3 regions of the Undibacterium sp. WLX3042 genome follow, and region 1 is predicted to be linked to each of the others. Evidence: predicted binding sites of a transcription regulator. Region 1 holds the regulator's gene; each other region holds the start of a gene.
What was found. The regulator LexA, encoded in region 1, represses DNA repair genes until DNA is damaged. The targets are predictions, from matches to a motif close to ACTGTATNNNNATACAGT.
Positions count from the first base shown of each region.

Region 2: ruvA (Holliday junction branch migration protein RuvA) is a predicted target of LexA. The motif match lies at 6,779-6,796, and genes of this name have one in related genera.
Region 3: recA (recombinase RecA) is a predicted target of LexA. The motif match lies at 7,826-7,843, and genes of this name have one in related genera.

Region 1 is NZ_CP186698.1:2,182,826-2,193,574, reverse strand. Features, by position in the region: gene ACPAOP_RS09985 (efflux RND transporter permease subunit) at 1-1,601, shown strand, start outside; tRNA gene ACPAOP_RS09980 (tRNA-Leu) at 1,825-1,911, shown strand; gene tig (trigger factor) at 1,940-3,289, shown strand; gene clpP (ATP-dependent Clp endopeptidase proteolytic subunit ClpP) at 3,309-3,935, shown strand; gene clpX (ATP-dependent Clp protease ATP-binding subunit ClpX) at 4,119-5,384, shown strand; gene lon (endopeptidase La) at 5,602-8,007, shown strand; gene lexA (transcriptional repressor LexA) at 8,073-8,729, opposite strand; gene rpsF (30S ribosomal protein S6) at 8,963-9,331, shown strand; gene priB (primosomal replication protein N) at 9,366-9,665, shown strand; gene rpsR (30S ribosomal protein S18) at 9,675-9,959, shown strand; gene rplI (50S ribosomal protein L9) at 9,986-10,438, shown strand; gene ACPAOP_RS09930 (replicative DNA helicase) at 10,602-10,749, shown strand, end outside.
Region 2 is NZ_CP186698.1:1,025,768-1,036,516, forward strand. Features, by position in the region: gene ACPAOP_RS04655 (peptidoglycan DD-metalloendopeptidase family protein) at 1-108, opposite strand, end outside; gene tyrS (tyrosine--tRNA ligase) at 347-1,615, shown strand; gene dtd (D-aminoacyl-tRNA deacylase) at 1,612-2,061, shown strand; gene ACPAOP_RS04670 (histidine phosphatase family protein) at 2,090-2,770, shown strand; gene dusB (tRNA dihydrouridine synthase DusB) at 3,036-4,046, shown strand; gene ACPAOP_RS04680 (helix-turn-helix domain-containing protein) at 4,143-4,376, shown strand; gene purH (bifunctional phosphoribosylaminoimidazolecarboxamide formyltransferase/IMP cyclohydrolase) at 4,428-5,993, shown strand; gene ruvC (crossover junction endodeoxyribonuclease RuvC) at 6,029-6,571, shown strand; gene ruvA (Holliday junction branch migration protein RuvA) at 6,811-7,392, shown strand; gene ruvB (Holliday junction branch migration DNA helicase RuvB) at 7,404-8,447, shown strand; gene ACPAOP_RS04705 (porin) at 8,703-9,752, opposite strand; gene ACPAOP_RS04710 (porin) at 10,129-10,749, opposite strand, start outside.
Region 3 is NZ_CP186698.1:42,286-53,034, reverse strand. Features, by position in the region: gene ACPAOP_RS00255 (sodium:solute symporter family protein) at 1-2,009, opposite strand, end outside; gene ACPAOP_RS00250 (DUF4212 domain-containing protein) at 2,014-2,322, opposite strand; gene ACPAOP_RS00245 (sensor histidine kinase N-terminal domain-containing protein) at 2,300-3,838, opposite strand; gene ACPAOP_RS00240 (response regulator) at 3,838-4,548, opposite strand; gene ACPAOP_RS00235 (sodium-dependent bicarbonate transport family permease) at 4,853-5,818, opposite strand; gene ACPAOP_RS00230 (LysR family transcriptional regulator) at 5,910-6,800, shown strand; gene ACPAOP_RS00225 (ProQ/FINO family protein) at 6,970-7,410, shown strand; gene recA (recombinase RecA) at 7,913-8,956, shown strand; gene recX (recombination regulator RecX) at 9,042-9,494, shown strand; gene ACPAOP_RS00210 (DUF2889 domain-containing protein) at 9,671-10,255, shown strand; gene sucC (ADP-forming succinate--CoA ligase subunit beta) at 10,301-10,749, shown strand, end outside.

The DNA.
Region 1 (10,749 bases):
ATCTTGGCTATCTGTTGCTGAAAGTTAAACCACATAACATCAATGATAATCATCATCATGAACTGTTTGATTCACCGTTTTATAACCGTTTCCGCGCTTTGGTGAACTGGTGTGTCGAGTGGCGCAAGCTGACGATCGCCATTACTTTAGGTGTGTTTGGTCTTGGTGTATTTGGTTTTAAATTTATCGAGCAGCAATTTTTCCCGGACTCAAATCGTCCCGAGCTGATGGTCGAGTTGTGGCTGCCGGAAGGTTCGTCATTTGCCGCGACTGAAGCGCAGACGAAAAAGTTTGAGAACTTTGTGCGGCAGCAAGAGGGTGTTTCCAGTGTGACGAGTTACGTGGGAACCGGTAGTCCGCGCTTTTATCTGCCACTGGATCAGATTTTTCCGCAGACTAACGTGGCTCAGCTGGTTGTGTTGCCGAAAGATTTAAAGGCAAGGGAGGCGCTGCGTTTGAAAATCGTTGATATTTTCAAAAAGGATTTTCCTGAGGTTCGCGGTCGTGTCAAATTGCTGCCGAACGGACCGCCGGTTCCTTATCCGGTGCAATTCCGTGTCACCGGACTGGAAGTGACGAAGGTGCGCGAGATTGCGGATCAGGTAAAGCTGATCATGATGGCAAATCCAAACGCTATCGGTGTGAACGATAACTGGAACGAGTCGGTCAAAGTTGTTCGTATCGACCTCGATCAGGATAAGTTACGGGCCCTGGGCGTTACTTCGCAAAATGTGATGCGCGCAGCAAATACGATTCTGAGCGGTACCACCGTCGGACAATTCCGTGATGGCAATAAACTGATTGATATGGTTGTGCGTCAGCCAGTTGACGAGCGTTCGACGGTGAATGCGTTGAGCAACGCGAATATTCCGACTGCGAGCGGGAAATCAGTTCCTTTGTCGCAGATTGCGACGATCAAACTGGTTTGGGAACCAGGCGTGGTCTGGCGTGAAGGACGGGAATGGGCGGTTACTGTGCAATCGGATGTGGTGGATGGTATTCAGGGCCCGACTGTATCGGCTCAGATTGCACCGCAGTTAAAAGATATTCAGGCTGCCTTGCCTCCGGGTTACAAAGTGGAGCTGGCAGGTGCTGCGGCGGATAGTGGTAAGGCGCAGGAATCGATTGCTGCTAATGTCCCCTTAGTGGTGTTCATTATTTTCACGCTGTTAATGCTGCAACTGCATAGTTTTTCCCGTGTGATTCTGGTTTTCCTGACCGGGCCGCTGGGTCTTGCCGGTGCTGCGCTGGCGCTGCTGGTACTGCAGAGACCTTTTGGTTTTGTCGCGCAACTGGGGGTGATTGCGTTATTCGGGATGATCATCCGTAATTCAGTCATTCTGATCGATCAGATTGAGCAGGATATTCAGGAGGGTTCAGATGTCTGGACTGCGATCGTGGAATCCGCTGTGCGTCGCTTCCGGCCGATCATTCTGACTGCGGCAGCAGCGGTGCTGGCAATGATTCCTTTGTCGCGCTCGGTATTCTGGGGACCGATGGCCGTCGCTATTATGGGGGGGCTGATCATTGCAACGGGACTGACTTTGCTGTTTTTACCTGCATTGTATGCAGCATGGTTCCGCGTAAAAAAGCCCGGCTAAAACCGCGTTGATGGGTATTTCAGGCAACTCATACATGGTTGCCTGAAATGTTTTTTTTGAAGCATTAAAAAAATAAGGCACGGCCTAATAAAATCCAGTAGAATAGTGGGTTGGAGTTGTAATGCCACTATTTATTAGTTTTGGGCGACGCTTGATGTTCGGGTCGCCCTTTGCTTTTGTACCGGGCGCGTCGGATGTACCGGTATGCAACATAACTCATCCCGCGAGGATGGCGAAATTGGTAGACGCACCAGGTTTAGGTCCTGACGCCAGCAATGGTGTGGGGGTTCGAGTCCCCCTCCTCGCACCACAGAATTTTTACTATTTGGACGATTTTCATGGCAACTGCAGTCGAAACTTTAGATAAATTGGAACGCCGCCTTACAATTTCCTTCCCGATCGCTGATGTGCAATCAGAAGTTGAAAAGCGTTTGAAGGTGCGTGCACGCACAGCAAAAGCACCTGGCTTCCGCCCAGGTAAAGTGCCAATGAAGATGGTTGCCGCACAATACGGCTACCAGGTTGAAACAGAAGTGCTGAACGATAAAGTCGGTCAGGCTTTTGCTGCTGCCGTTGGCGAAAACAACTTACGTGTTGCTGGTTACCCTAACATCGAGCCAAAAACAGGTGAAGGTGTGGCTGAAGGTACTCTGGCATTCACTGCGACTTTTGAAGTGTATCCGGAAGTGGTTGTCGGTGATTTGTCCGCAGCTGAAGTTGAGCAGGTGAAATCTGATGTCACTGATGCAGAGATTGAGAAAACGATTGATATCCTGCGCAAACAACGTGTGCATTACCACGTAAAAGGTGAGCAAGGTGCGCATGGAGATGGCGGCGCAGATCAGTCTGCACAAAATGGTGACCGCGTGACCGTTGATTTCGTCGGTAAGATCGATGGCGTGGAGTTTGCCGGCGGCAAAGCAGAGGGTTTTGCTTTCGTACTGGGCGAAGGTCGCATGTTGCCTGAGTTTGAAGCTGCAACAGTGGGTCTGAAAGTCGGTGAATCTAAAACTTTCCCATTGGCGTTCCCTGAGGATTACCACGGTAAAGATGTTGCCGGTAAAACAGCAGAATTCACGATTACGCTGAAGAAACTGGAATGGGCGCATTTGCCGGAGGTTGATGCTGAATTTGCTAAGATGCTCGGCGTTGAAGATGGCGATCTGGTGAAGATGCGTGCTGATATCAAAGAAAATCTCGAGCGTGAAGTTAAAGGCCGCGTTAAAGCTAAAACAAAAGAAAGCGTGATGGACGCTTTGGTGAAGGCTGTAACATTCGATGTGCCATCTTCTTTGGTTGCTCAGGATAGCGAGCGTCTGGCTGAAATGACGCGTCAGGATATGGCGCAGCGTGGTATGAACGTGAAAGACGTTCAGTTCCCGATCGAAATGTTCAATGCGCAAGCAGAGCGCCGCGTTCGTCTGGGTCTGATTCTGGCTGAGTTGGTGAAAGCGAACAACCTGCAGGCAACTGCAGAGCAGATTAAGGCGCAGGTTGAAGATTTCGCGCAAAGCTATGAAGATCCGCAACAGGTAGTCAAGTACTACTATAGCGATCGTAATCGCCTTGCAGAAGTTGAGGCCCTTGTATTAGAAGAAAACGTCGTTAACTATGTCCTGGGTAAATCGAAAGTGACTGAAAAAGTTCTGCCTTTCGATGAGTTGATGGGCAATAACGCACAAGCGTAAGTTTTAAAAGGAAAATCACATGACAGGCATCATCCGTAATTCGGCGTTGGATACAAGTATGCTGGGCATGGTGCCTATGGTGGTAGAGCAAAGCGGGCGCGGTGAGCGCTCCTACGACATCTACTCCCGCCTGTTAAAAGAGCGGGTGGTTTTCCTGGTTGGTCCGGTGAATGATCAGACGGCTAATCTGGTGGTTGCTCAGTTATTGTTTTTGGAGAGCGAAAATCCGGATAAGGATATTTCGTTCTACATTAACTCCCCGGGCGGTTCCGTTTCTGCGGGCATGGCGATTTACGATACGATGCAGTTTATCAAGCCAGATGTTTCAACACTGTGTACCGGTATGGCTGCATCGATGGGTGCATTTTTGCTAGCAGCTGGTGCAAAAGGCAAGCGTTTTTCTTTGCCAAATTCCCGCATTATGATTCATCAGCCTCTTGGTGGTGCCCAGGGGCAGGCATCAGATATTGAGATTCAGGCGCGTGAAATTTTGTATCTCCGTGAGCGTCTGAATGCTATTCTGGCGGAAAACACTGGCCGCAGCCTAGAACAGATCGCTAAAGATACCGATCGAGATAATTTTATGTCGGCTGATGCGGCTGTCGAATACGGGTTAATTGATAAAGTTTTGACTCACCGCGCTTAACTTGCCTGAATTAGATAAACGCCCGTTCCTATAAAGGTTCGGGCGTTTTTTATTTAGTTTGTTCAATCAGATAATTTTTGCAATGCTTCCGGATCTGGCGAGTGCAATGACGAAAACTGTTTTTGCAGGTAATATGCTCTTCGTTCCGATTTATATTTAACTTGTTTTTCTCATATTCGTACCATGCCCGATAAAAAATCCTCCAGCGGTGAAAAACTGCTCTACTGCTCATTCTGCGGAAAGAGTCAACATGAGGTTAAGAAGCTGATTGCAGGGCCTTCGGTCTTTATTTGCGATGAATGTATAGACCTGTGCAATGACATTATTCGCGATGAAGCGTCTGAAATTGATAATATCGCGAGCGCGAAGACGGAGTTGCCTACTCCTCAGGAAATTACCGATTTGCTGGATCAGTATGTGATTGGTCAGCAAAATGCCAAGCGTATTCTGGCGGTAGCGGTCTACAATCATTATAAGCGCCTGAAACATCTGGGTAAAAAGGATGACGTTGAGCTTGCCAAGAGTAATATTCTGCTGGTTGGTCCAACAGGTTCGGGCAAAACTTTGCTGGCGCAGACGCTGGCTCGTATGCTGAACGTTCCGTTTGTAATTGCTGATGCGACCACATTAACCGAGGCTGGTTATGTCGGTGAGGACGTTGAAAATATCATTCAAAAATTGCTGCAGAACTGTAATTATGAAGTCGAACGTGCTCAGAAGGGCATCGTCTATATCGACGAGATTGATAAGATTTCCCGTAAATCTGACAATCCCTCGATCACACGTGATGTGTCTGGTGAAGGTGTGCAGCAGGCTCTGCTGAAGCTGATCGAAGGTACGATGGCATCGGTGCCACCACAAGGAGGTCGCAAGCATCCAAATCAGGACTTCATTCAGATCGATACCACGAATATCATGTTTATTTGTGGCGGTGCTTTTGACGGACTGGCAAAGATTATTTCAGACAGATCTGAGCGTAGCAGTATTGGTTTTTCAGCCAGCGTTAAAAGTCAGACCGAAAAGAGCGCAAGTCAGATGATGCAGGATGCGGAGCCGCAAGATTTGATTAAGTTCGGTTTGATTCCTGAATTGGTTGGTCGTTTGCCTGTTATTGCAACGCTGAATGAACTCGATGAAGAGGCGTTGATTCAGATTCTGGTCGAGCCTAAAAATGCGCTGATTAAGCAATATGCAAAACTGCTGGAAATGGAAGGCACTGAGCTTGAAATACGCCCGGCTGCTTTGCAGGCAATTGCAAAAAAAGCGATTGCCCGTAAAACTGGTGCGCGTGGTTTGAGATCGATACTGGAGCATGCATTGTTGGATATTATGTACGATCTGCCTAGCCATCAAAATGTTGAAAAAGTGGTGATTGATGAGGGGACTATCACTAACGGTGCTAAGCCTTTGCTTATTTATCACGAGCAAGCCAAAGTGTCCGGAGCTTGAGTTTTTGCAAAAAAAGGGGAGATATCCCCTTTTTTTTATGGTTATTCACCGTATTTTTTTTAATCGAAGTAGAATGAAGTAGGAAAAACATGGCTTCAGCCGTAAAGCTACCCGGAGGAGCTCTCTGCGTAGCTTTTTTATTGTTTTTTCTGATAATGGGCTTGTGTTTTAGCCTTGTGCGCCAACATTACCAACTAGTATTTATGAAAGGTGCGCCATGACAACTACTTCAATTACCGAGCAAATTCAACTGCCGCTGCTGCCATTACGTGACGTGGTTGTATTTCCCCATATGGTTATTCCACTGTTTGTGGGGCGCCCAAAGTCCATTAAGGCTTTGGAGGCTGCAATGGAGCAGGGTAAAAGCATTATGCTTGCTGCTCAAAAAGCCGCTGCGAAGGACGAGCCTTCGGCTGACGATATTTATGAAATTGGTTGTATAGCCAATATTTTGCAAATGTTGAAGTTGCCTGATGGCACAGTAAAAGTATTGGTTGAGGGCGCTCAGCGCGCCCGCATACATCAGATTCACGATTCTGAATCTCACTTCAGTGCAGAAGTGACTCCGGTCGCTGCAGTTGAGGAAGATGATTCCGAGGTTGAGGCGATGCGACGTGCAATTGTCCAGCAATTTGATCAGTATGTAAAACTGAATAAAAAGATTCCCCCTGAAATTCTTGCATCACTCTCTGGCATCGATGATGCAGGCCGTCTCGCAGATACGATTGCGGCACACTTGCCGCTGAAGCTGGAGCAAAAGCAAGTTATTCTGGAAATCTTCAGCGTTGCCAAACGACTGGAGCATCTGCTCGGTCAGCTCGAGGGTGAACTGGATATCCTGCAAGTGGAAAAACGTATCCGTGGTCGCGTCAAGCGTCAGATGGAAAAATCTCAGCGCGAGTATTATCTGAACGAGCAAGTAAAAGCGATTCAAAAAGAGCTTGGCGAAGGAGAAGAGGGGGCGGATATCGATGAGCTTGAAAAGAAAATCATCGCTGCCAAAATGCCGAAAGAAGCCCGCGATAAGGCACTCAATGAGCTCAAAAAACTCAAAATGATGTCGCCGATGTCAGCTGAGGCCACAGTTGTCAGAAATTATATTGATACTATTGTTGGTTTGCCTTGGAAGAAAAAATCCAAAGTAAATAATGATCTGACGAATGCTGAGAAAGTGCTGGAAGATGAGCATTACGGTTTAGAGAAAGTTAAAGAGCGTATTCTTGAATATCTTGCTGTGCAGCAGCGCGTGGATAAGTTAAAAGCTCCGATTCTGTGTCTGGTCGGACCTCCGGGAGTTGGTAAAACCTCACTTGGTCAGTCGATTGCCCGCGCAACAAATCGCAAGTTTGTCCGAATGGCGCTCGGTGGCGTGCGTGATGAGGCTGAAATCCGTGGGCATCGGCGTACTTATATCGGCTCGATGCCGGGCAAAATTTTGCAGAGTCTCGCCAAGGTTGGTGTTCGTAATCCTCTGTTTTTGTTAGATGAAGTCGATAAAATGGGGGCGGATTTCCGCGGTGATCCTTCTTCAGCATTGCTGGAGGTGCTGGATCCCGAGCAAAATCATACTTTCTCAGATCATTACATCGAGGTTGATTTCGATCTGTCTGATGTGATGTTTGTGGCGACGTCGAACTCTTACAACATTCCTCCGGCTTTGCTGGATAGGATGGAGGTGATCCGCCTTTCCGGTTACACCGAAGACGAAAAAACCAGTATTGCTCAACGTTATTTGCTGCCAAAGCAGATTAAAAATAATGGGCTGAAAGAGGCGGAAATCGCAGTCGCAGAAAGTGCAATCAGAGACATTATTCGTTACTACACGAGGGAGGCTGGCGTTCGTTCTCTGGAGCGTGAAATTTCCAAAATTTGCCGTAAAGTAGTCAAAATGCTGTTGCTGAAGAAGAGCGAGAAAAAGGCGACTATTACCTCTAAAAATCTGGATAAATACCTGGGGGTTCGCCGTTACGATTTCGGTGTTGCGGTAAAAGATAACCAAATCGGTCAGGTTGTCGGTCTGGCATGGACGGAAGTCGGTGGCGATCTTCTGACGATTGAGGCGGTGTCGATGCCTGGTAAAGGTGGTGTCATACGTACCGGTACGCTTGGTGACGTCATGAAGGAGTCGATCGAAGCTGCACGCACGGTGGTGCGCAGCCGTGCTCAGCGTTTGGGCATCAAGGCGGACGTTTTTGAGAAGAGTGATATTCACATTCACGTGCCTGAAGGGGCAACGCCAAAGGATGGTCCTTCGGCTGGTATTGCGATGACAACAGCGCTGGTTTCTGTGTTTACCGGAATCCCGGTAAGAGCGGATGTTGCAATGACTGGCGAGATTACGTTGCGTGGTGAGGTTCTGCCGATCGGTGGTCTGAAAGAGAAATTGCTGGCTGCACATCGCGGTGGGATTAAAACAGTTTTAATTCCAGAAGAAAATGCAAAAGATCTTGCTGAGATTCCGGATAATGTTAAAAACAAACTGGAAATTATCCCCGTGCGTTGGATAGATAAAGTGTTAGAAGTTGCTTTAGAACGACAGCCTGAACCTCTGGTGGATGCGGAGATTCCCGTTGCAGCAGGATCAGCTGAGCCTCAGGCTGATCTTGCAGTGATGAAACATTAATATTTTCCTCAATAAAAAAGCGCCCGAATTTCCGGGCGCTTTTTTTTATTAAATCTCGCTGTGTTTCAGACCCAGTTCCGCATGAGTCCGACAGCCAGCCCTTCCAATGAGAAATTCTCTTCGTTTTCACTGACTCTGATTGTTGAATAGTCAGGATTTTCGGGAATTAATTCAACCGAATTCCCGGTTTTTTTGTAGCGCTTAACTGTGACGTCATCACCAATTCTTGCGACAACGACTTGTCCGTTTCGCGCGACGTCAGTCTTCTTTACCGCCAAAAGATCGCCATCAAGAATCCCCGCATCCCGCATAGACATGCCGCGGACTTTCAGTAGGAAATCCGGCTTTGCCGAGAACAGTGCAGGATCGACCTGGTAACTGGTTTCGATGTGTTCGGAGGCGAGTATTGGAGATCCGGCGGCGACGCGACCAACCAGTGGCAGGCTGATTTGGTGCAGTGCGGCTTGCATTGAAGCGGTTTGCTGACCTGTAATGTGGCTCGATAACTCTGATTCCAGCAGGCGTATGCCGCGTGATGTTCCTGGAGCTATTTCGATGACGCCTTTTCTCGCAAGTGCTTGCAGATGCTCCTCGGCAGCGTTCGTTGATCGAAAGCCTAGTTCTGAGGCTATTTCAGCGCGTGTTGGTGGAAAGCCTGTATTTTGAATGGCATCTTTGATTAAATTCAGGATCTGCTCTTGTCGGGCTGTCAGCTTAAGCATTTTGTGTAAACGTAAGTCATTACGCTGTATATAAGAACAGTCTGTATTTTTATACAGTAAGATGCGAAGTGCAAGAAAATTTTATGATTATATGTAATCTTGCGCCGCCAAAGTTCCCATGCGCCGAATTGATTGAATAAAACGAAAAAGTGCGCTATCATCGTCGGCTTTCCTCTTCCTGCACTCGTCTTGACGCCGAGGCAGGCTATTTTTATTGTCCACAAGGAGAATATATGCGTCATTATGAAATCGTATTTATTGTACATCCCGATCAAAGCGAGCAAGTTCCTGCGATGATCGAACGTTACAAAGCTAGCGTTGTTGCACGCGGTGGTCAGGTTCACCGTGTTGAAGACTGGGGCCGCCGTCAATTGGCTTACATGATTCAAAAACTGGCTAAAGCACATTATGTTTGCATGAACATTGAGTGCGATGCAGAAACATTGCTTGAGCTGGAAACAGCATTCAAATTCAATGATGCCGTTCTGCGTCACCTGACAGTCAAAATGAAAAAAGCTGAAACAGCACCATCTCCAATGATGAAAGCTGTTCAAAAAGAAGACGCAGCTAAAGCGCAACGCGTCGAAGCACCAGCTGCTTAATTCATTTGATTTGAAAAAGGTCGTATAAAAAACAGTGAATCAACTGACAGTGAAGGCACGTATCTTAGAGAAATCAGTGATACGGTACACGCCGGCTGGGATACCGATAGCGTCTGCGATACTGATGCACAGTTCTCAGCAGGTGGAAGCCGGAACAGGGCGATTGGTTGAATTTGAAATTCCGGCACAGGCTGCCGGTGACATTTCAGGAACATTCAATGAGTTGCCTTTAGATGTTGAGATTGCATTCACAGGTTTTTTAGCACGCAAAAATCGCAACAGCAAAAGTCTGGTATTTCATATCAGTGAAATACAGGCACATTTACTAGATTAGGAGCCAAAAATGGCATTCGGTAAAAAATTTGATAAAAGCAAATTGAAGCAAAAGCGTCAACAACAAAACCCTTTGTTCAAGCGTAAAAAATTCTGCCGCTTCACAGCAGCACATGTAGAAAAAGTTGATTACAAAGATATCGACACACTGAAAGATTTCGTGCAAGAAAACGGCAAAATTATGCCAGCACGTCTGACAGGTACTAAAGCACTGTACCAACGTCAAGTTGATACAGCGATCAAGCGCGCACGCTACTTAGCGTTGCTGCCATACACTGATCTGCACACAGCGTAATTGACGACAGGTATTAGGAGAAAAATATGCAAGTTATTCTGATGGATAAAGTCGTTAATCTCGGCAATCTTGGTGATGTAGTTCGTGTTAAAGATGGTTATGCACGTAACTTTTTGATTCCACAGCGCATGGCTCGTCGTGCGACTGCAACTGCAATCGCTGAATTTGAAGCGAAGCGCGCAGAACTGGAAAAAGCAGCTGCAGCGAAACTGGCGGCAGCTCAGGCGCAAGGAGAGAAACTGGAAGGCTCTACAGTCCAGATTTCTCAAAAATCTGGTGTTGATGGTCGTTTGTTCGGCTCCGTGACTAATTTTGACATCGCTGAAGCGCTGACTAAAGCCGGTTTCACTGTAGAAAAAGCTCAAGTGCGTATGCCACAAGGTCCATTGAAAACAACAGGTGATCATGCTGTTTCTGTTGCTCTGCACACTGACGTTGTTGTTAACGTGAACGTTTCCGTTGTTGGCGAGCACGCTTAATCAGCTGTCAGCTAAAAATTTTAAAAGCCGGGGTTTCCCCGGCTTTTTTTATTTTGAGCGTAAATTATATAAATAATTTTGTATTTTTATTTTGTTGTACACACCGTACTTTGTCATTGACGGTCTTTATTTGTAATTCTATTTAGCAGGTATAATGCGCGCCATGAAAGCCGCTACTGATCCACAACTTGATGCAATCCGCGTCCCCCCCCATTCCATTGAGGCAGAGCAGTCTGTTCTCGGTGGTCTTTTACTTGATAACGCTGCATGGGATCGTATTGCAGACTTTATCGGTGAAGAGGATTTCTATC
Region 2 (10,749 bases), 1.2 Mb from region 1:
AGCGAAGAATAAAGCGGTAACGGAAACAATACGTGAAACGCGGGTGGAACCTAACAACAGTCTGGAGCTGCCGGTAGCCACACGAAGTAATTTATCTGATGGTCGCATGCAATAAGTTAAAATTGACTGTTTTTATCGAAAATTCGGGGGTCGTTGCGGCGATAACTTTCTGAGCGAAAAACGCTCGAAGAACGTGACCGGCGACAAACCAAGGCTGGATTATAAAGCAAGAAAACTTGATTCCAGCAAAATTAAACTAACGCCCAGAATCTGGCAAAACGCTGATTATTGATTCAGAATGAGAACCCTGACCAGCGATGTTACAAAAAATCTCGTTTAAATACCTATGACTTCTGCACACAATTCCAACTCCAGTTCCAGCCTGATTACGCCAGCCAAAGCCTTACCCTTGTCCGATGCAGTGCAACATGCCCTTGCAGTGACCAAACGCGGTGTTGACGAATTGCTTATCGAAAGCGAATTTGCACAAAAACTCGCCCGCAGTGAACAGACTGGCAAACCTCTGCGCATCAAACTGGGTCTGGACCCGACTGCACCAGATTTGCATCTTGGTCATACGGTTGTTCTGAATAAATTACGTCAGCTGCAAGATCTGGGCCATCAGGTCATCTTCCTGATCGGCGACTTCACATCGATGATCGGCGACCCTTCCGGACGCAATATCACCCGTCCGCCACTGACTCGCGAGCAGATCGAGGAAAACGCCAAGACCTACTTCCGGCAAGCGAGTCTGGTACTGGACGCGGCGAAAACTGAAATCCGCTACAACTCCGAATGGTGCGACCCGCTGGGTGCGCGTGGCATGATTCAGTTGTCATCGAAATATACGGTCGCCCGCATGATGGAGCGCGATGATTTCACAAAACGCTTCAAAGCCGGCACCCCGATTTCTATCCATGAGTTTCTGTACCCGCTGATGCAAGGCTATGACTCCGTCGCATTACATGCCGATCTGGAACTCGGTGGCACGGATCAGAAATTCAATTTACTGGTCGGACGCGAACTGCAAAAAGACTACGGTCAGGAGCCGCAATGCATACTGACCATGCCGCTGCTGGAAGGTCTGGACGGCGTTGAAAAGATGTCGAAATCGAAAAACAACTATATCGCCATCACTGAGCCGGCAAATAACATGTTCGCCAAGATTATGAGTATTTCCGACGAAATGATGTGGAAGTACTACGATCTGCTTTCATTCTGCTCTATTGAGCAAATTGCGGCCTACAAAAAAGCCGTCGCCGATGGTCAGAATCCGCGCGATATCAAGGTTGCGCTGGCACAGGAAATCGTCGCCCGCTTCCACAATAAACAAGCTGGTGAAGATGCGCTGACCGATTTCGTGAACCGTTCCAAAGGCGGTATACCGGACGACATACCGGAAGTCAGTCTGAGCGGTGCACCGGTCGGTATTGCACAGCTGTTGAAACAGGCGAATCTGTGTACCTCGACTTCTGAAGCGATGCGCATGATAGAGCAAGGCGGTGTACGTATTGACGGAGCCGTTCTCAGTGACAAAGGTCTGAAAGTGGACGCAGGTACTTTCGTACTGCAAGTTGGAAAACGGAAATTTGCCCGCGTGACCTTATCAGCATGATCGCACTATTGCAACGCGTCAGCCATGCCAGTGTCGTCGTCGATGGTGAAACCACCGGCGCGATCAGCGCAGGCTTAATGGTATTGGTCTGCGCAGAACGTGGCGATACTGAAAGCGAGGCAGATGCCTTACTCAGTAAGCTGCTGAGCTATCGCGTGTTCAGTGATGACGCAGGAAAAATGAACCTCAGCATCACAGATACGCAAGGTGGCTTATTGCTTGTACCGCAATTCACGCTGGCGGCCAATACCAATTCCGGTACCCGCCCTTCGTTCACGCCAGCAGCGCCGCCGGAAGTCGCGCGTCATTTATTCGACTATTTTGTGCGTCAGGCAAAACATAAACACAGTCGCGTCGAGACCGGACGTTTTGGTGCCGATATGAAAGTTTCATTGACGAATGATGGCCCGGTGACATTCTGGCTGGAAACAAAAAAAACAAGCTGATGAACACACTGCCCCTACTGCGGCACGCATGCCATTATCCATCAATCAGATGACTGAAATCCTCCTTATCCGCCACGGTGAAACAGCCTGGAACGCCATTAAACGCTTACAGGGTCACCTTGATATTCCATTGAATGCACAAGGAACGCAGCAGGCAAAAGCGCTGGCGTGGTCGCTGCAGAACGAAAAGCTTGATGCCATCATTGCCAGTGATTTGCAACGTGCAGTGCAGACTGCTGGTGAAATCGCACGTCTGCAAGGTATCAGCACCCGCATCGATGCCGGCTTACGCGAACGTTGTTATGGTGGCTTTGAAGGACTGCTCTACAGCGAGATTCCGCATGTTTTTCCGGAAGCCTATGCGGCCTGGAAGTCACATGATCCTGATGCGGAATTTCCACCGGGTGAAAATCAAGGTGAGACGACACGCCAATTTCACCAACGCATCATCGACCATATTGAGTACTACGCCAAACAATTCGAAGAGAAAAAAATCGCCCTCGTCGCCCACGGTGGTGTACTCGAATGCGCGTATCGTGCCGCTAAAGGATTGTCGCTGAATGCGCCACGCGAAGTCACCATTTTCAATGCCAGCATCAACCGCTTTGAGTTCAGAGACAATACCTTGCACCTGATCCAATGGGGAGATGTTGCTCATCTCGATACCGATGCCATGGATGATATTAACCAAAGCGATAAAGCATCTTGAACTTATCGATACCACAGGTCGCATTGACGTAAGCACCGGATCAATGCGGCGCCAGGCACGCGGCATAGGGTGCGATTTTCAGCGCAACAAAATACGACTACGAGTCAGCATTAACTGACTTTCAAAATTTAGAAAAACAAGTCTAAAGCTATCAAGGTCACGGTCTGATTGAAATAAATATTCCTTCAGATTGCAGCGGTTTTGCTAATTATTTAGGCAGGTTTCAGGTAGAATAACGCTTCTTCAAATTCCCTCCCACCTCATCGTGCAAATTGGTTCCTACATCTTGCGTAACAATATTTTTGTGGCTCCCATGGCTGGTGTCACCGACAGACCTTTCCGTCAGTTATGCAAAGAACTTGGTGCAGGTTATGCCGTTTCGGAAATGGCGGCATCGAATCCGAAATTATGGGAAACCGAAAAATCGACCCGGCGCACTAACCATGTCGGAGAGATGGAACCCAAGGCGGTACAGATAGCCGGTGCTGATCCGCAAATGCTTGCGGATTGCGCAAAATACAATGTGGATAAAGGCGCTCAGATTATCGACATCAATATGGGTTGTCCGGTCAAGAAAGTATGTAATGCCTGGTGTGGCTCAGCTCTGCTGCAACACGAAGCTCTTGTCGGCGAAATTCTCGATGCTGTGGTCGGGGCGGTTGATGTACCTGTCACACTGAAATTCCGCACGGGCTGGGACAGAGCAAATAAAAATGCGCTGACCATCGCCCGCATGGCGGAATCTGCTGGCATACAAATGCTGACCTTGCATGGTCGCACAAGGGCTGACGGCTACAAAGGGGATGCCGAATACGACACCATTGCTGCCGTTAAAGCGGCGGTGAAGATTCCAGTAGTTGCGAATGGCGACATCACAACACCGGAGAAAGCTAAATACGTATTAGAGGTCACAGGTGCGGATGCGATCATGATAGGGCGTGCAGCACAAGGGCGGCCCTGGATCTTTCGTGAAATCGAACATTACCTTGCAACTGGCGAACACTTACCACCGCCGTTGATCAGCGAAGTACGGTACCTGATGGATAACCACCTGAAGGCACATTATGAGTTTTACGGTGAGTATCTTGGCGTCAGGACTGCGCGCAAGCACATAGGCTGGTATGTTCAGGACCTCGTCAACGGTGAAGAATTCCGGCAACAAATGAATTTACTCACTTCATGCGAAGAACAACTTGATGCAGTCAGTCAATTTTTTGATCGCATGGCGGGGGAACGGTTACAATACCGCCCCTTTGAAGAAAAACTAGCGGCGTAAAACAAACGATATTTGTAACGCGACCGCATAACATCAGCGCCTAGAGCATTTAAATATAAGCGCCGACCGGCATAACCGAACAGTGACAAAAACAGCATGAGCAAAGATAGCATTCAGGACGCCGTCCATAAAAATCTGGAAAAATATTTCCGCGATCTGGGCGAACAACCCGCCTCCAATATTTATGACATGGTTGTATTGGCAGTAGAAAAACCTATGCTGGAAATGGTGATGACACGCGCCTCCAGCAACCAATCACAGGCAGCAGACATGCTCGGCATTAACCGCAATACCTTGCGCAAGAAATTGCAGCAGCACGGTTTGCTGTAATTATTTGCCGCCAGCGCCTGACACCGATTTCCTTACTCATTTATCATCATCATGATCAAACAAGCTCTTATCTCCGTCTCCGACAAGACTGGTGTGCTCGAATTTGCACGTGAATTGTCTGCACTCGGTGTCAAGTTGCTCTCCACTGGCGGTACCGCTAAATTATTGGCCGATAATGGCCTCGCTGTAACCGAAGTGGCGGACTATACAGGCTTTCCGGAAATGCTCGACGGACGTGTGAAAACACTGCACCCTAAGGTACACGGCGGCATTCTGGCACGCCGCGATTTTCCTGAACATGTAGCAGCACTTGAGCAGCACAGCATTCCGACGATAGACATGGTCGTCGTGAATCTGTATCCGTTCCAGCAAACGGTTGTCAAAGCAGAATGTTCGCTCGAAGATGCGATTGAGAACATCGATATCGGCGGTCCGACCATGTTGCGCTCATCGGCAAAAAATCATAAAGACGTGACCGTGATTGTTGACCCCAGCGATTACGCCGTGGTTCTCGCTGAAATGAAGGCGAATAACAATGTCGTCAGCTATGACACCAAGTTCACGCTGGCAAAAAAAGTCTTTGCGCATACCGCACAATATGACGGTGCTATCACTAACTATCTGACCAGCCTCGGTGAAGATAAAGCACACACAACCCGCAGTGCATATCCGCAAACACTGAATCTGCATTTCGACAAAGTGCAGGAAATGCGTTACGGCGAAAACCCACATCAGTCCGCGGCTTTCTATCGTGATTTGAAAACAGTGGATGGCGCACTCGCCAACTACAAACAATTGCAAGGCAAAGAACTGTCTTACAACAATATCGCTGACTCAGATGCTGCATGGGAATGCGTTAAGTCGTTCCAAGAATCCGCTTGCGTCATCGTTAAGCATGCGAATCCTTGCGGCGTAGCGGTAGCCCCGACACCATTTGAGGCATACAGCAAAGCATTGCAAACGGATCCGACATCCGCCTTCGGTGGCATCATTGCATTCAACCGTGAACTCGATGGCAAAGCAGCAGAAATCGTCGCTAAACAATTCGTTGAAGTGTTGATCGCACCATCTTTCACCGCAGAAGCTAAAGCCATTTTTGCAGCAAAACAAAACGTACGTTTGTTGGAAATTTCCTTGGGCAACGAAGTCAATCAATACGACGTCAAACGTGTTGGTGGTGGCTTGCTGGTACAAGCGCCTGATGCGAAAAACGTTTTGCAGGAAGAATTACGCGTTGTCTCAAAACTGCAGCCAACACCACAACAAATGGCAGACATGATGTTTGCATGGCGTGTCGCGAAATACGTGAAATCGAATGCGATCGTCTTCTGTGGCAACGGCATGACACTGGGTGTCGGTGCAGGTCAGATGAGCCGTATTGATTCTGCGCGTATCGCCTCGATCAAAGCACAAAACGCAGGGCTGTCTCTGGCTGGTTCCGCGGTTGCATCCGACGCATTTTTCCCGTTCCGTGACGGTCTGGATGTAGTGGTTGATGCCGGAGCGACTTGCGTGATTCATCCAGGTGGCTCCATGCGCGATCAGGAAGTTATTGATGCGGCAGATGAACGCGGGGTGGTGATGGTCTATACTGGCACACGTCACTTCCGTCATTAATCATTCGCCTTGCTCTTTTGCGGGGCAAGGCATACATGAAGATTTTAGGTATCGACCCCGGATTACGGACTACTGGATTCGGGGTTATTCATAAGCAGGGACAGAAGCTCACTTACGTGGCGTCTGGCACCATCAAAACGGTCGAAGGTTCATTACCTGAGCGGCTGAAAACCATCCTTTCCGGTGTTGCCGAAATTGTCCGCACTTATCAACCGGATTGTGCGGCGATAGAGAAAGTCTTCGTCAACGTCAATCCCCAATCCACCTTATTGCTAGGACAGGCACGTGGTGCCGCCATCTGCGCTTTGGTCGCCGCCGATCTGACGGTCGCTGAATACACCGCGCTGCAAGTCAAGCAAGGCATTGTCGGCCAGGGACGCGCCAGTAAAGAGCAAGTGCAGGATATGGTGCAACGTTTGTTAATGTTATCCGGCACACCCAGCCCGGATGCAGCGGATGCGCTAGGCGTAGCGATTTGCCATGCCCACAGCGGTGAAGCACTGGCAACACTAAGTGCAATCGCTCCAGAACTGGCAAAAAAAGGTTTGCGCGTGAAAGCGGGCAGGTTGATAGGCTGAACAGGTATCAGAAATACACCGCCGAACACGACTTAACATTGATGCGCCTTTGCAAAGCCTCTCCCCCCGAAACCCATATAAAATCTGCGGCATCTGTTTCTGTGCCTGTTGCGCCTTCATGCAGACAAACAGGAAAGCAACAGCAATCCTGAGCAGCAGAATTTCGCTGACATCCTCTCGTCAAGCCGGAGAGAATCGTTTACTATCACTGCTTATTCATACAGTATGAAAGCAGTCTCATGATAGGTCGCATCGCAGGCACTCTGCTAGAGAAAAATCCCCCACAGTTACTGATCGATTGTCAGGGTGTCGGCTACGAAGTCGATGTTCCTATGAGCACGTTTTATAACCTGCCTCCTTTAGGTGAAAAAGTGGTTTTGCTGACCCATCTGGCTATACGCGAAGATGCGCATGTACTGTTTGGTTTTGGCTCGGCAGAAGAACGTGCAACCTTTCGCCAACTGGTAAAAATCAGCGGCGTCGGCGCACGTACAGCACTGTCTATCCTCTCAGGTATGTCTGTGGCAGATCTGTCGCAAGCGATTACGATGCAGGAAGTCGGCCGCTTGACCCGCATTCCGGGCATAGGCAAAAAAACGGCAGAAAGACTACTGCTGGAACTCAAAGGAAAACTCGGCGCCGATTTATTTACGTCCAGTACGGCGGCTGCGGCAGGTGATCATAGTGCCGACATTCTGAATGCCTTGTTAGCACTGGGTTATTCCGATAAAGAAGCCATGCTGGCGATGAAATCTGTGCCAAAAGAGTCAGGTGTATCGGAGGGTATCAAGCTGGCCCTGAAATCCCTGTCTAAAGGCTGAAAAATTACATCATGAGCATACAGACAGATAATCTCTCTATCAATTTCAGTGAGCAACGCATCATTGCGGCGACGCCGGTGTCCGCCAGTGAAGAGGCGATTGAACGCGCATTAAGGCCGAAACAACTCGATGAATATGTAGGCCAGGAAAAAATCCGCGACCAGCTGGAAATTTTTATTACTGCTGCGCGCCAGCGCGGTGAAGCACTGGATCACACCCTGCTGTTCGGGCCTCCCGGCTTGGGTAAAACTACACTGGCACACATTATCGCCAGAGAGATGGGAGTGAATCTGCGTCAGACTTCGGGGCCGGTTCTGGAGCGTGCAGGCGATCTGGCAGCGCTACTGACGAACCTGGAGGCAAACGATGTGCTGTTTATCGATGAAATTCACCGTTTATCTCCCGTCGTTGAAGAGATTTTATATCCTGCACTGGAAGACTATCAGATCGACATCATGATAGGCGAAGGCCCGGCAGCCCGCTCAGTGAAACTCGATCTGCAACCATTCACGCTGGTCGGAGCAACCACAAGGGCTGGCATGCTGACCAATCCTTTGCGTGATCGCTTCGGTATTGTCGCCCGCCTCGAATTTTATACCCCAGAACAACTGGCGCGCATCGTCACGCGTTCGGCATCCCTTCTGAATGCACCGATACACGAAGCTGGAGCGAGAGAAATCGCTAATCGTGCACGTGGCACGCCACGTATTGCAAATCGATTACTGCGGCGAGTGCGCGACTATGCCGAGGTAAAAGGCAATGGCGAGATCACCAAAGATATTGCCGATGCCGCACTGAAAATGCTGGATGTGGATACGGTAGGTTTCGATCTGATGGACAGAAAACTCCTGGAAGCCATCCTGTTTAAATTCGGCGGTGGCCCGGTCGGGCTCGACAATGTAGCAGCAGCCATCGGTGAGGAGCGCGACACCATTGAAGATGTACTGGAACCCTATCTGATACAGCAAGGTTATCTGCAACGCACTCCGCGCGGAAGAATCGCTACCTCACTGGCTTATGAACATTTTAATCTGATGCCTCCAGATGGAGAATAAGACGCAGGCTATACCTGATCAGCCTGCTCCCGTTAAGTAAAACCATTTGTAAGAAGCCCCGCGCTAGAAATAACGCACGTCGTCGAATGAAACAATGCCTGACTCAGGCAGGTATTCGGTCGCTGCGGATAAACCACGCCTCCATTATCCGGCGTCACGCGCTTGCATGATTCAGTGCGTTTGATACAGAAAATAAAAAAGCACCCGAAGGTGCTTTTTTATTTTCCACAACAGCAAGTTCACACTTGCCGAAGATTAGAATGCGTGACGGATACCCAGGTTAACCATACGCTCTGTACGACCCAAACCATCTGCCAGACCGCCAGCATTTACTTTTGCATCATTAGCAACGCGAGAGAATGATGTGTAAATATTAGTACGCTTAGACAAAGAGTGTGTATAACCCAGAGCCAGTTGTGTACTGTTGCGATCTGAGCTGACAACATCGCTGGTAACACGTGTAACGCCAGCAATAACAGAACCAGCTGCACTTACTGGAATTGTTGCACCCAGGTTCCACAGTTTGTAGGCAACAGAATCATCATCCGATTTTACTTTACCGTAAGCAAGCGCTGCTTTAACAACAGAGAAATCATAAGTCGCGCCAGCAAAAATGTGTTTTACAGCGTTCGTTGGTTTAGTAGATGCTGCCACATCTTCAGTGTGGTAAGCAACTGTTGCCAGCAACGGGCCTGCTGCATAAGAACCGGAAACACCGATACCACGGCCCTTACCGATGTCACCAGCTTGTTCGCCGAATGTGTATGCCAGAGAACCAGTGAAACCACTCAGATTATTCGTGGTGTAGTTCGCTGTGTTGTTAGAACGTGGATTTGTTGCGAAGAACAGATTACCCAGACCAGTTGCACTTGTGCTGTCTGTTGCGCTGCCACCGATGATACCTGTACCGAATGGATCGATAGAATCTACCGCATCAAACATTGGTTTGTTTTGACGACCCAGCTGGATCGCACCGAAATCACCAGACAAGCCAACCCATGCTGCACGGCCGAATGCCAGACCACCTTGAGCAGATGCGCCTGTATCAGCTTGAATACCCATTTCCAGTTTGAAGTTTGCTTTCAAACCGTTGCCCAGATCTTCACTACCTTTGAAGCCCAGACGGGAACCGGATTGAACACCGCTGTCCAAGGATGTAATGGAACCTTTGCCTTTAGAAAAAGCACCATTGCTTTCATTTTGAAGAGCCATATCCAGTACACCGTAGACGGTAACGGAAGATTGTGCCTGAGCAGAACCTGCAACTGCAGCCAGTACTGCCAATGCGATAAGTGATTTTTTCATTTTTATTTCTCCAAAGGATTTAAAACAATTACGTTGAGTTTCGATCATTCATTTCAACTTGCGAACAAGTGACACTAAAAATGAAACGTCAAAATTATGTGAACTGCTAATATCAACAGTCGTATTTGACCAAATATGAAGGAGAACAGCCAAGTTAAATCGACGTTCGATGGTAAATAAGCGAAATTGATGTCTCAATTCCACAACAGACCATGACAGACCAGCAACGCCGTTCCGGATAAAAAAAATCAGCGCAGTCCGATTAAACGGAAACAGGCAACGGCATGAATACAGTTTCAGGAGTGATTTTGTTTGTGTCATAAAAAAAGCCAGCTGTTCGCTGGCTTTTTAATCATACTAGCTGAGTTACCGCAAATCAGAATGCGTGCATGACACCAAATGCTGCACGAGTTGCGCTGCTTTGAACGCCGTCAGTACCGATGATGCCCAGCGCCAGCGTTGTATCTTTCAAAGCTGAAGAACCTGCTTTAGCATAAGTCAGAGATGCGTAAGCCGTTGTACGTTTGCTGAATGCATACTTAGCCATACCGATGTACTGATCAGCCTTGCCATCGAAATCGCCGCTGCGCTTGGTGTTGTAGTAAGCGCCAGTCAGGGTCAACTGATCTGAAACAGCGTAGTCAGCACCCAAACCGATAACGGTGATTTTACGATTATTGTTTGGACTTAATACGCTTAACGGAGCACCCAGGTTACCTTCAATCGTATTGTGGCCATAAGTAAAGCGCAACATAGTCGATGGCACAACTTTGTATTTGATACCGCCAGCCCAACCATTCAGAGAAACATTTCCAGTAGGATCTTTCAGTTTTGCGAAAGACAATGCGGCACCATTCGTGCCATCTGTGAAGATACCTGCCAGACCAGCATAAGAACTGGAAGACATTTCGCCTGCTTTTTCACCAAAGCCGTACATCGCTGCACCGGCAAAACCGGAAATGAAAGGAGAAACGTATTTCACAGAGTTATTCTGACG
Region 3 (10,749 bases), 1.7 Mb from region 1:
ACAGTGTGCTGATCCGGCGCCGGTGTCATCAGACTGATGGCGACCATAGCCACAAAGCCAGCAGGAACACCGAATACACCAGCTGAGATAGGTGCAATATGCCACCACTGATTGTCGGGACTGCCACCAAACAAAGGATGGGTGAATACCATATAGAAAACGCAGATAAAGAAACCGGTGATGATGCCGGCAATAGCTCCCTGCCGGTTCGCGCGCTTCCAGAATATGCCCAATATCAGTGCAGGAAACAGCGTTGACGCGCCAACAGAAAATGCTGCACCAATAAGCGACAAAATATCAGCAGGTTTTAGTGAGGCAACATAAGCGGCGACCAGCGCAACGACGAGCAGCAGTAATTTTGATATGGTCACCCGCTTTTGTGTGGATGCTGTTGGGTCAATAATTTTGTAATAGATATCGTGCGACAAAGAGTTTGAAATAGTCAGCAGCAATCCGTCTGCCGTTGACAGCGCTGCTGCCAGTCCTCCAGCGGCGACCAGACCGGAAACAACGTAAGGTAAGCCTGCAATTTCCGGCGTGGCGAGAACAATAATGTCGCCATCAAGTACGATTTCTGCGAGTTGTACGATGCCGTCTTTATTGATATCGGTGATGCTGACCAGCGGATTGAGTTTATCGATGTTTGCCCAATACGTAACCCACGAAGGTAACTTAGAGAATTCGCTGCCGACCAGCGAGTTATAGATATCGTACTTAACGAGTATCGCCAGCGATGGAATCGTGATGTACAGCAGCATAATGAAAAACAAAGACCAGAATACGGAGTCTCTGCTTTCTGTGACTGAGGGTGTAGTGTAATAGCGTGTCAGCACGTGGGGCAGGGCGGCGGTGCCCATCATCAGGCACAATACCAGCGCCATGAAGTTATTCCGTTTGATATCGGATTCAGCCTTGTCTTTGGCCGCATAAGGTGTGTATTGTGCAAAGCCGGATCTGGATTTTTGCAGATAGGAATTGCGTGCTTCAGCCCAGCTGTTTCTTGCATCGGCAGGTGATGCCGGGTAGCTTGCCAGAGCCCGGCTGGCGGTCTTGATAGCGATTAATGAGCCATTTCCTGCCTTCAGTTCGTCCAGATTCTTCTGTAGTTTCGCGCGTCCTGATTCCCATGATTCCGGAAGTTGCTGAATTTTCTTGTCATATTCATCCGCACGTAATTTATAAATATTCCTGACTTCTTTTTCCTTCGCACTGTTATCGAACTGTGCTTCTTTTTTTGCCAGTTCAGGCAGAAATGCACCGTAGGATATTTGCGGAAAAGGATTATCGGTATGCTTGGCAGACAGCCACGCAACCGGAATCATGAACGCGATCACGATGATGATGTATTGCGACACCTGCGTCCATGTGACCGCACGCATGCCGCCCAGAAATGAACAAACCAATATGCTGGCCAGCCCGAGGAAAATACCGACCGAAAAATCCACCCCGGTAAAACGCGAGGTGATCAGACCGACACCATAAATCTGTGCAACCACATAGATAAAGGAAATGAATACGGTCGCGAGTACCGCCAGAATGCGTACCATATTGGTATTTGGCTTACCGGCAAATCGCGTTCCCAGAAAGTCTGCAATCGTATATTGGCCAAACTTTCTGATATACGGGGCAATCAGCATCGCAACGAGACAAAATCCGCCGGTCCAGCCTATGATGTAAGCCAGCCCCTCAAAGCCCTGCAAATACAGTCCTCCGGCAAGACTCAGAAAACTGGCAGCAGACATCCAGTCGGCAGCGGTCGCCATGCCATTAAATACCGCCGGCACCCGTCTTCCGGCGACATAGTATTCGGCAATATCCGAGGTTCTGCTGACCAGTCCTATGCCCGCATAAATGACGATGGTCGCGAACATAAACAGATAGCCTATCCAGACCCGAGGCACACCCTCTTTTTCCAGTATCGTCAAGACGATCAGAAAAATAAAAAAAAGTAAGGTGTACCAAAGATAGTACGAGGTTAATCTCTGAGTAAAACGTTTTTGTTGAGACATGTACTTATCCGTCTTTATCGTCTTGTCGGGAGCGTTGTATCCATCGCATGCCTATCGAGTAAATCGCGAGTATCAGAACGTAACTCAGCGTCAGCCCCTGTGCTGCCAGATAAAACGACAGCGGCCAGTCAAAGAAATGCCATTCGGATAGTTCCCGCGCAAAAAAAAGACTGAAAAAACTGAGCAATCCCCAGCATAACAACAGCGCCGTCGTCAGTCTTTTGGTGCCTCGCCAGTAATGACGTGGCGCAGACTTTTTTTCCGGTGTTGGTGTCGATGGTGTCTTCATTTCACGCTTCGCCAATGAATTCATCAAAGGGATTTAATCGGAACGAAATACGGAAAACGGTACCGGGGAATTGTGGGGCCTGCGGATGCGGATTATCGAGAATTTCTATCTGCGCGCCATGTTGCTGTGCGATTTCCCTGACGATGGCAAGGCCAAGTCCACTACCTTGCACATTGCTGCCGAGGATACGATAGAAACGTTCAAACACATGTTCACGTTCAGCGACCGGAATACCGGGGCCGTTGTCTTCCACTTCGATGATCGCCAGCGCCTGCTGTTCATTCATGCTGATTTTAACTGTGATGCTGTGTTCTGCCGGAGTATACCGGATTGCGTTATCGATCAGATTGCTCAGCATTTCCCGTAGCATCAGGGGATTGGCAAATATGATGATGGGGAAATCGGGTTGTTCAAAACCCAGATCAATTTTTTTTGCGAATGAAGCCTGTATCCAGTCCCGCACGACATTCATCGCCAGTTCATTCAAGTTCACTTGCTCCAGCGGTCGCGTAGCCGGAGTCAGGTTTTCTGCCCGAGCCAGTGTCAGTAATTGATTGATGAGACGGGTCGCGGCTTCTGAGCTGGTCGATAACTGTAACAGTGAGCGCCGGATTTCTTCATGATCGGTTTGTCGTAAAGCTAATTCAGATTGCATACGCATCCCGGCCAGCGGTGTTTTCATCTGGTGCGCAGCATCCGCGATGAAGCGTTTTTGTATGTCTATCGTTTGTGCCAGACGCGCCAGCATGTCATTTAAAGAGTTGACCAGTGGCGTAATTTCTTCCGGAACCTGGCGCGAATCGATAGGACTGAGATCATCCGGCCGACGCGCACGTATGCGTTGCTGCAATTCGGCCAGTGGCGATAAACCGCGGCTCAGCGCGAACCAGACCAGCGCCAGTGCGATCGGCAGAATAATAAATTGCGGCAGTACCACGCCCTTGATAATTTCATTTGCCAGAACGGCACGCTTTTCCAGCGTTTCCGCGACTTGTATCATGATCTGCGACGATTCCGGCGTTGCGTTTTTTTTTGTCGGTGGCGACAGGTCAATATAACTGTACGCAATACGGTAATCGATACCGCGCAGACTCAGATTTCTGAACTGAATATTACCGGCAGCAGGGCGTTCTTCATCGGTAGGCGCAGGAATATCCTGATCGCCATCGATCAGATCCCCCTTGGCATTTTTTATCTGAAAATGAATATTATCGAGATCATCGGCCCGCAAAATATCGCGTGCCGGTTTGGATAATTGGGTAATCGCCTGACCATCAAATTCTTTGACCTGTTGCGCGAGTACCAGTACCTTGTCTTCCAGTGCCCGATCGAAAGGCTGGTTTGCGATTGACTTTGCGACCAGATAAGTGATGGCGATACTCATAGGCCACAGCAGCAATAATGGCGCGAGCATCCAGTCAAGAATCTCACCAAATAAAGAGCGCTGGATCTTTTCTTCCGGCTGCTGCAATAGCATATTTTCTGACGCAGATGGCGCAGAAGTCGATGATGCATCAGCGATGCCGCTGTCCTTACTCATTACTGTCCGGTATCTGTATTGGCCGGTTTGGCAGCAGGCGCGACAAAGAATTTTTCAAGGCAGTAGCCCAACCCTCTGACCGTCGCAATTCTGACGCCATCGACTTCGATTTTTTTACGCAGGCGATGCACATACACTTCGATTGCATTGTTACTGACTTCTTCGCCCCATTCGCAAAGGTGATCGACCAGTTGTTCTTTCGAGACCAAGCGTCCGGTTCTTTGCAATAACACTTCCAGCAGGCCGAGTTCGCGTGCGGACAAATCCAGCATCTGTTCATGAATATATGCAATTCTGCCGACCTGATCGTAACTGAGCGGCCCGTGTTTGATCACGGTGGGGCCACCACCTGCTCCGCGGCGCGTCAGGGCTCTGACACGCGCTTCGAGTTCGGACAAAGCGAATGGTTTTGCCATGTAATCATCAGCACCTAAATCCAGACCTTTCACACGCTGTTCTACCGAGTCGGCTGCAGTCAGGATCAGTACAGGCAGATGTGAGTTGCGGGCGCGCAAACGGCGCAGCACTTCCAGTCCGCTCATTTTGGGCAGGCCGAGATCCAGAATCAATAAATCGAAGTCCTGAGTGGATAATGCTGAATCTGCTTCTTGCCCGTTACTGACGCAGTCGGTCGCATATCCTGATTGCCGCAGCGAGCGGGTCAGCCCATCCGCCAGAACGCTGTCGTCTTCTGCCAATAAAATACGCATAATGAATATTCCAAACCAAGTTGACTCTGCTGGGAAACAGATAAACGCAATCTGTATAGCTGACTTTATCCATTGTCCGCAATGCGATTTCCAGCAATTAATATTAGCTCAACTTTAGCGCAATTCAGGTCTGTGTAGATTTAATGGCGCAATAAATTTCTAAACTGTTTGAATTTGCGTGCGACCTCTCAAAACCGGCACTGAATGTGATAGGTTCCTGCAGCATTAGTCTAAGAAAGGCGCGCTCATTGCCCGATATGTATTGACTTCTGTTGTCCGAAATATTCTTTCCGTTGTTTGTTCTTTAACCGAGAACAAATCTTGCCGCGCTCATATAAGTTGGAATGCCAAGCAAGATATTCAGCGGAAAAGTGATACCAAGAGACATGCCAAGATAGAGCGAAGGTGATGCCTCTGGAATTGCGTAACGCAGCACAGCCGGAACCGCGATGTACGAGGCACTTGCAGCCAGTACCATCAACAAGCCTGCGTCACCAGATGGAATATGCAGCAGCATACAGAGAATTAAAGCAATAGTGGCATGACAAATCGGGGCGAGTACCGCGTAGCTGATAACCAATGGCGAATTGCCTTTGAGGTTACCGAAGCTTTTTGCAGTCATCAGCCCCATATCCAGCAGAAAAAATGCAAGCATGCCTTTAAATAAGTCACCGGAAAATGGCTGCATTGCAGTCTTACCGGCATCGCCGGAGATGATACCCACCAGCATTGCGCCTAACAGCAATAGTTGCGCGCCATCCGTCAGAGATTCATGTAAAACGCTTTTAATGGACGATAGCGCTCCTGTCTGATTTGCGGTTTGCCTCTGCCTGATCGTATTTGACAGAATCACAGCAAAAATAATTGCCGGTGATTCCATTAAGGCCATCGCCGCCGCCATGTGGCCGCCATATTCAAGATGCCTGCTTTCCAGATACTGTACGGCCGTAATGAAAGTCACTGCGCTGACGGATCCGTATGTGGCGGCGATGGCGGTAGCGTCGAGTTTAGGAACTAGCCGTTTCAGGAAAAAATATCCTAGAGCCGGGGTCAGCAGTGCCAGAAAAACAGCGCATCCCAGACTACTGATGATTTGTAAATTTAATCCGGAATGATTCAGTGCAAAGCCGCCTTTTAAACCCAGTGCCATTAACAGGTACAGCGATAAAAATCGGGAGATGTGTGTAGGAATAGTCAGATTAGATTTGATAAGACCGGCAAAGATGCCGAAGATGAAAAATAAAATAGCTGGATCGCGCAAACTGGACATAAATTTCCCCTAAAAATTCTGGCGTCATACTACCCAGACTAAATCATCAGGTAAAATCAATTTTTATGTTAATAATCATCAGTAATAATCTATGAATGTGACTTTTCGCCAATTACGCTTGTTTGCCGAACTCGCAGAGCAGTTGAGTATCAGCGCGGTTGCGCGCAACTTTCATGTGACGCAGCCGACGGTATCGATGCAGATGCGCGAGCTGACCGACGAAATTGGCTTACCGTTATATGAAGTCATTGGTAAAAAAATTTTCCTCACCCAGGCTGGGGAAGAACTGGCAAAAACTGCGCGGGCGGTAGCGGATGAATGGGCTTCTTTCGGCCAGCGTATCGATAGTCTGAAAGGATATCAGCGAGGTCGTTTGCGGGTGGCTGTGGTGAGTACTGCAAAATATTTTATTCCCCGGTTATTAGGAAAATTTTGTCGTGACTTTCCTGAAATCGATATTGCACTGGAAGTGCAGAACCGCGATGGTGTTTTGCAACGATTACGCGATAACAGCGACGACATCTACATCATGTCTGCCCCACCGAAAGATATCGATGTTGTGCAGCAGGTCTTTTTGCCCAATCCCCTTGTTGTGATTGCGCCTTTGTCGCATCCTCTGGTCAACCGGAAACGGATCCCTCTGGAAAAACTAAGCAAAGAACGATTTATTCTGCGTGAGAGCGGATCAGGGACGAGGCTCGCTTGTGATCAACATTTTGCCGCGCAGGGATTTACGCCGGTCGTTCGACTTGAATTAGGAAGTAATGAGGCGATCAAGCAAGCAGTGGCGGGAGAAATGGGGCTGGCGATTTTATCCACACACGCCCTGGGTGAACATTTAGTTGATCAATCGCTTACAGTGCTGGATGTCAGTAGTTTTCCGGTACATTCCAGCTGGTATATTGTTTACCTGAAAGGGAAAAGGCTATCGCCTGTTGCGACTTCGTTTCTTGAATATCTGCAGGCACATACGCATCAATAATTTGATTTTTGTACAGCTTCATATACTTTCCCCCTTTTTCAGACTGCGTATAGCATTGAGCCATAACTCAAATGACAGCGTTTGCCGTGATGATCGGCTGAGTATTTGAGGGTATCTGTCTGGCTGCTATGTTATGCTTTGCCCCTTTGAAATTAAGTTTCCTAAATTCATGAATACCAAAAGCAAGTCTATTCCCGTTTCTGAAGCGCAAGCCCTGTTGAGCACCTTAAAAGAGACATTCCCGGTGTTTCTCAATAATGAGCCGCTTGCGATAGGCATAGATAAGCAAATCCTTGCCAGATTGCCCGAAACTCCCCGTAAAGTTTTACGGATGGTACTTGCTTATCATACGAAATCAACGCGTTACCTGCAAAAGACCATCAAAGCGACAACCCGCTTTGATCTCGATGGCAATCCTGCAGAGCCTTTGGAAGAAATGCATAAAGCGCATGCAGAAGAAATGCTGAAAGAACGTGCTAAGAAAAACGCTGAGCGTTCGCAGGCGGAGGCAAAACTCAAACGTCAGCAGCAGGCGGCGGCAGAGGAAGCCGAAAAACTGCAGAAGAGAGCCGAAAAAATAAACCAGCTTGCGCAGAAATTTGCGAAATAACTGATTTTTGCATTGGCGGTATCCAAGGGGGTAACAGCGTTAGCTTTGCCTCCTTTTTTTATGTCGTCGGGAGTGCGCTATTACTATCGTCCTAAGTCACATTGATGCAAATGGTACCTTCGGGTTTTAGTGTCGATATTCAATTAAAGCTGAATTACATGTTTATGAAAATCAGCGATTTATATTTGGGATGAATAATGAATTCTGAACAAATGAATCAGTTAACTTTGAATTTTCTGGTAGCTGGAAAATACGCCTCTTTGATTCCCGTAATCGGGTGCGGTTTCCAGTGACCTTAAAAGTTCAGAGTTAGCTAAACAAAATTCAGAGTTAAGTGAATTTCGATAATTTCGACGGACATTGAGCATGCTGTTAATAATATGCGCAAAAAATAAAAATCGTGCTTGCATAAATCACTGTTTTTTTATACAGTACTGTTAAACGTAGTTACTGATAGTGACTATTTATTTTTCCACCCGTTGCTTATTGAATGAAAGATTCTATGGACGATAAGAAACCTGACAACAGCTCAGAAAAGAGCAAGGCGCTCGCGGCAGCATTGGCGCAAATCGAGAAGCAATTTGGTAAAGGATCGGTCATGCGCATGGCCGATGGTGCTGCGGTGGAAGAGGTGCAGGTTGTGTCCACTGGCTCACTCGGTCTGGATATTGCCTTAGGTGTTGGCGGCTTACCACGGGGACGTGTGGTTGAAATTTATGGTCCTGAATCTTCAGGTAAAACCACGCTGACTCTGCAGGCGATAGCTGAGATGCAAAAAATTGGTGGTACTTGCGCATTTATCGATGCTGAGCACGCTTTAGATGTCGGTTACGCCCAAAAGCTGGGCGTGAACGTCAATGATCTGCTGATTTCTCAGCCCGATACTGGTGAGCAAGCATTGGAAATTACAGATGCATTAGTGCGTTCGGGTAGTGTTGACCTGGTGGTTATTGACTCGGTTGCTGCCTTGACGCCGCGTGCTGAAATTGAGGGCGACATGGGCGATTCTTTACCTGGCTTGCAGGCCCGTCTGATGTCTCAGGCTTTGCGTAAGCTGACTGGCAGTATTAAGCGGACAAATACGCTGGTCATTTTCATTAACCAGATTCGTATGAAGATTGGTGTGATGTTCGGTAGCCCTGAGACAACGACCGGTGGTAATGCATTGAAATTTTACGCGTCAGTGCGTCTGGATATACGCCGCACAGGCTCCATTAAAGCCGGCGATGAAGTCATTGGTAACGAAACAAAGGTCAAAGTCGTCAAAAATAAAGTTGCGCCTCCATTCAAAGAAGCACATTTTGATATCTTGTATGGCGAAGGAACTTCCCGAGAAGGGGAGATTCTTGATTTGGGCGCGGACGCTAAAATTATTGAAAAAGCTGGCGCGTGGTACAGCTACAATGGCGAACGTATTGGTCAGGGTAAAGATAATGCGCGTAATTTCCTGAAAGAGCGTCCGGATCTTGCGCATGAAATTGAAAACAAGGTGCGTGAACATCTCGGCGTCCCTTTATTGCCAGCGATTAATGCGGACGCGAGCTAAGGATACGTTCAGGTTATTTTAAGGACATAACAATCAGCCGATAATTCTTTCTTCAAGGATTATCGGCTTTTGTTTTGTGTAAATAATGATGCAGAAATTAAGTCTTAAAGGGCGGGCACTCAGGTATTTATCCATGCGTGAACACAGCCGTGTCGAATTATTCAGAAAATTATCTTCTTACGCGGAAGATGGGGATGACGTCGATGCAATTCTCGATTGGCTGGAAGTCAATAACTTTCTTTCGGCAGAACGATTCTCTGATTCGTTGATTAACCGGCGTTCAGGTCGCTTTGGTAATCATCGTATTTTGGCTGAGTTGCAAAGTCACAACGTTAATGCGCTTGAAATGTCCCGAATTAAGTCCGAATTAGCTGAGTCTGAAGTGAGTCGGGCCATCGAGGTGTTGCATCGAAAATTTCCCCGTCCGCCTGCAGATCAGAATGAGCGTGTCAAGCAAAGCAGGTTTTTGCAACAGAGAGGTTTTTCCGGCAGATCAGTTCAAATCGCTATGAAGGCGGAACGCCCAGATAATGATTAGTAAGGTAAATCTTTGTTTTCAACGCGCAAAAAAAAATGAGCCGGAATATGAGTTGGCTAATTAGCTGTGCTAGAATCCGCAGGTTTTTTGCAGCGCCGCAGGAGCGGCTGCTACCGTAGAAGCTGCGGTAGCGACACGCAATTGTGGCTTTTTATAAAGTAAGCCGCTAACAAGGCATGATGCCCTCATCCAATCCTGAAATACACCGTACGTTGAAGCATACACGTGCGATTTCCATATCTGCGTTCGCCAGGAACGATGGATTGTGGGATCTCGACGCGCACATTACGGATCATAAAACCCGTGATATTACGCTCGCTTCTGGCATCAGGCCAGAGGGGATGGCTTTGCATGATCTCCATTTGCGAGTGACTATCGACTTACAGTTAAATATCGTTGATGTGCTGGCTCGTTCTGCGGCTGTTCCTTATCCCGGATATTGCGAGGCGATAGAGGCTGATTATAAAAAGCTGATTGGTCTCAATCTGATGAAACAATTTCGTCAGGGAGTTAAAGAGCGTATGTCGGGTGTTAACGGTTGCTCTCATCTGACAGAGCTTGCTTTTGTTCTTCCAACTGCTGCTATCCAGGCTTTTGCTGGTGATGTCATTGATACCCGTGATGGCGCCAGCAGCTCAACTGAATCTCAACAACCATTCCAGCTTGACCGATGCCATGCTTTGCGTCTGGATGGCCCGGCTGTTGTTCAGTATTACCCGCGTTGGGCAAAATCTGCGCCCAATGCAAAATCACCCAGCTAGTTTGTTTTTTAATTATTTATACCTCAGTGTCTGAAGGGAAGTTGTATGAAAATTCATGAGTATCAGGGTAAAGAAATCCTCCGCAAATTCGGAGTGACCGTACCACGCGGTATCCCATGCATGTCCGTTGAAGAAGCCGTTAAAGCGGCTGAAACTCTGGGTGGGCCAGTCTGGGTAGTCAAGGCACAAATCCACGCAGGTGGCCGCGGTAAAGGTGGTGGCGTAAAAGTCGCAAAATCTCTGGAGCAAGTACGTGAATACGCTGATGCGATCATGGGCATGCAGCTGGTGACTCACCAGACTGGTCCTGAAGGCCAGAAAGTTCGTCGCTTGCTGATCGAAGAAGGTGCTGACATCAAAAAAGAACTGTACGTCAGTATGGTGACTGATCGCGTAAGTCAGCGCGTGGTTCTGATGGCATCAAGCGAAGGCGGTATGGATATTGAAGAGGTTGCAGAGAAGCATCCAGAACTGATTCACAGCATCGCGATTGA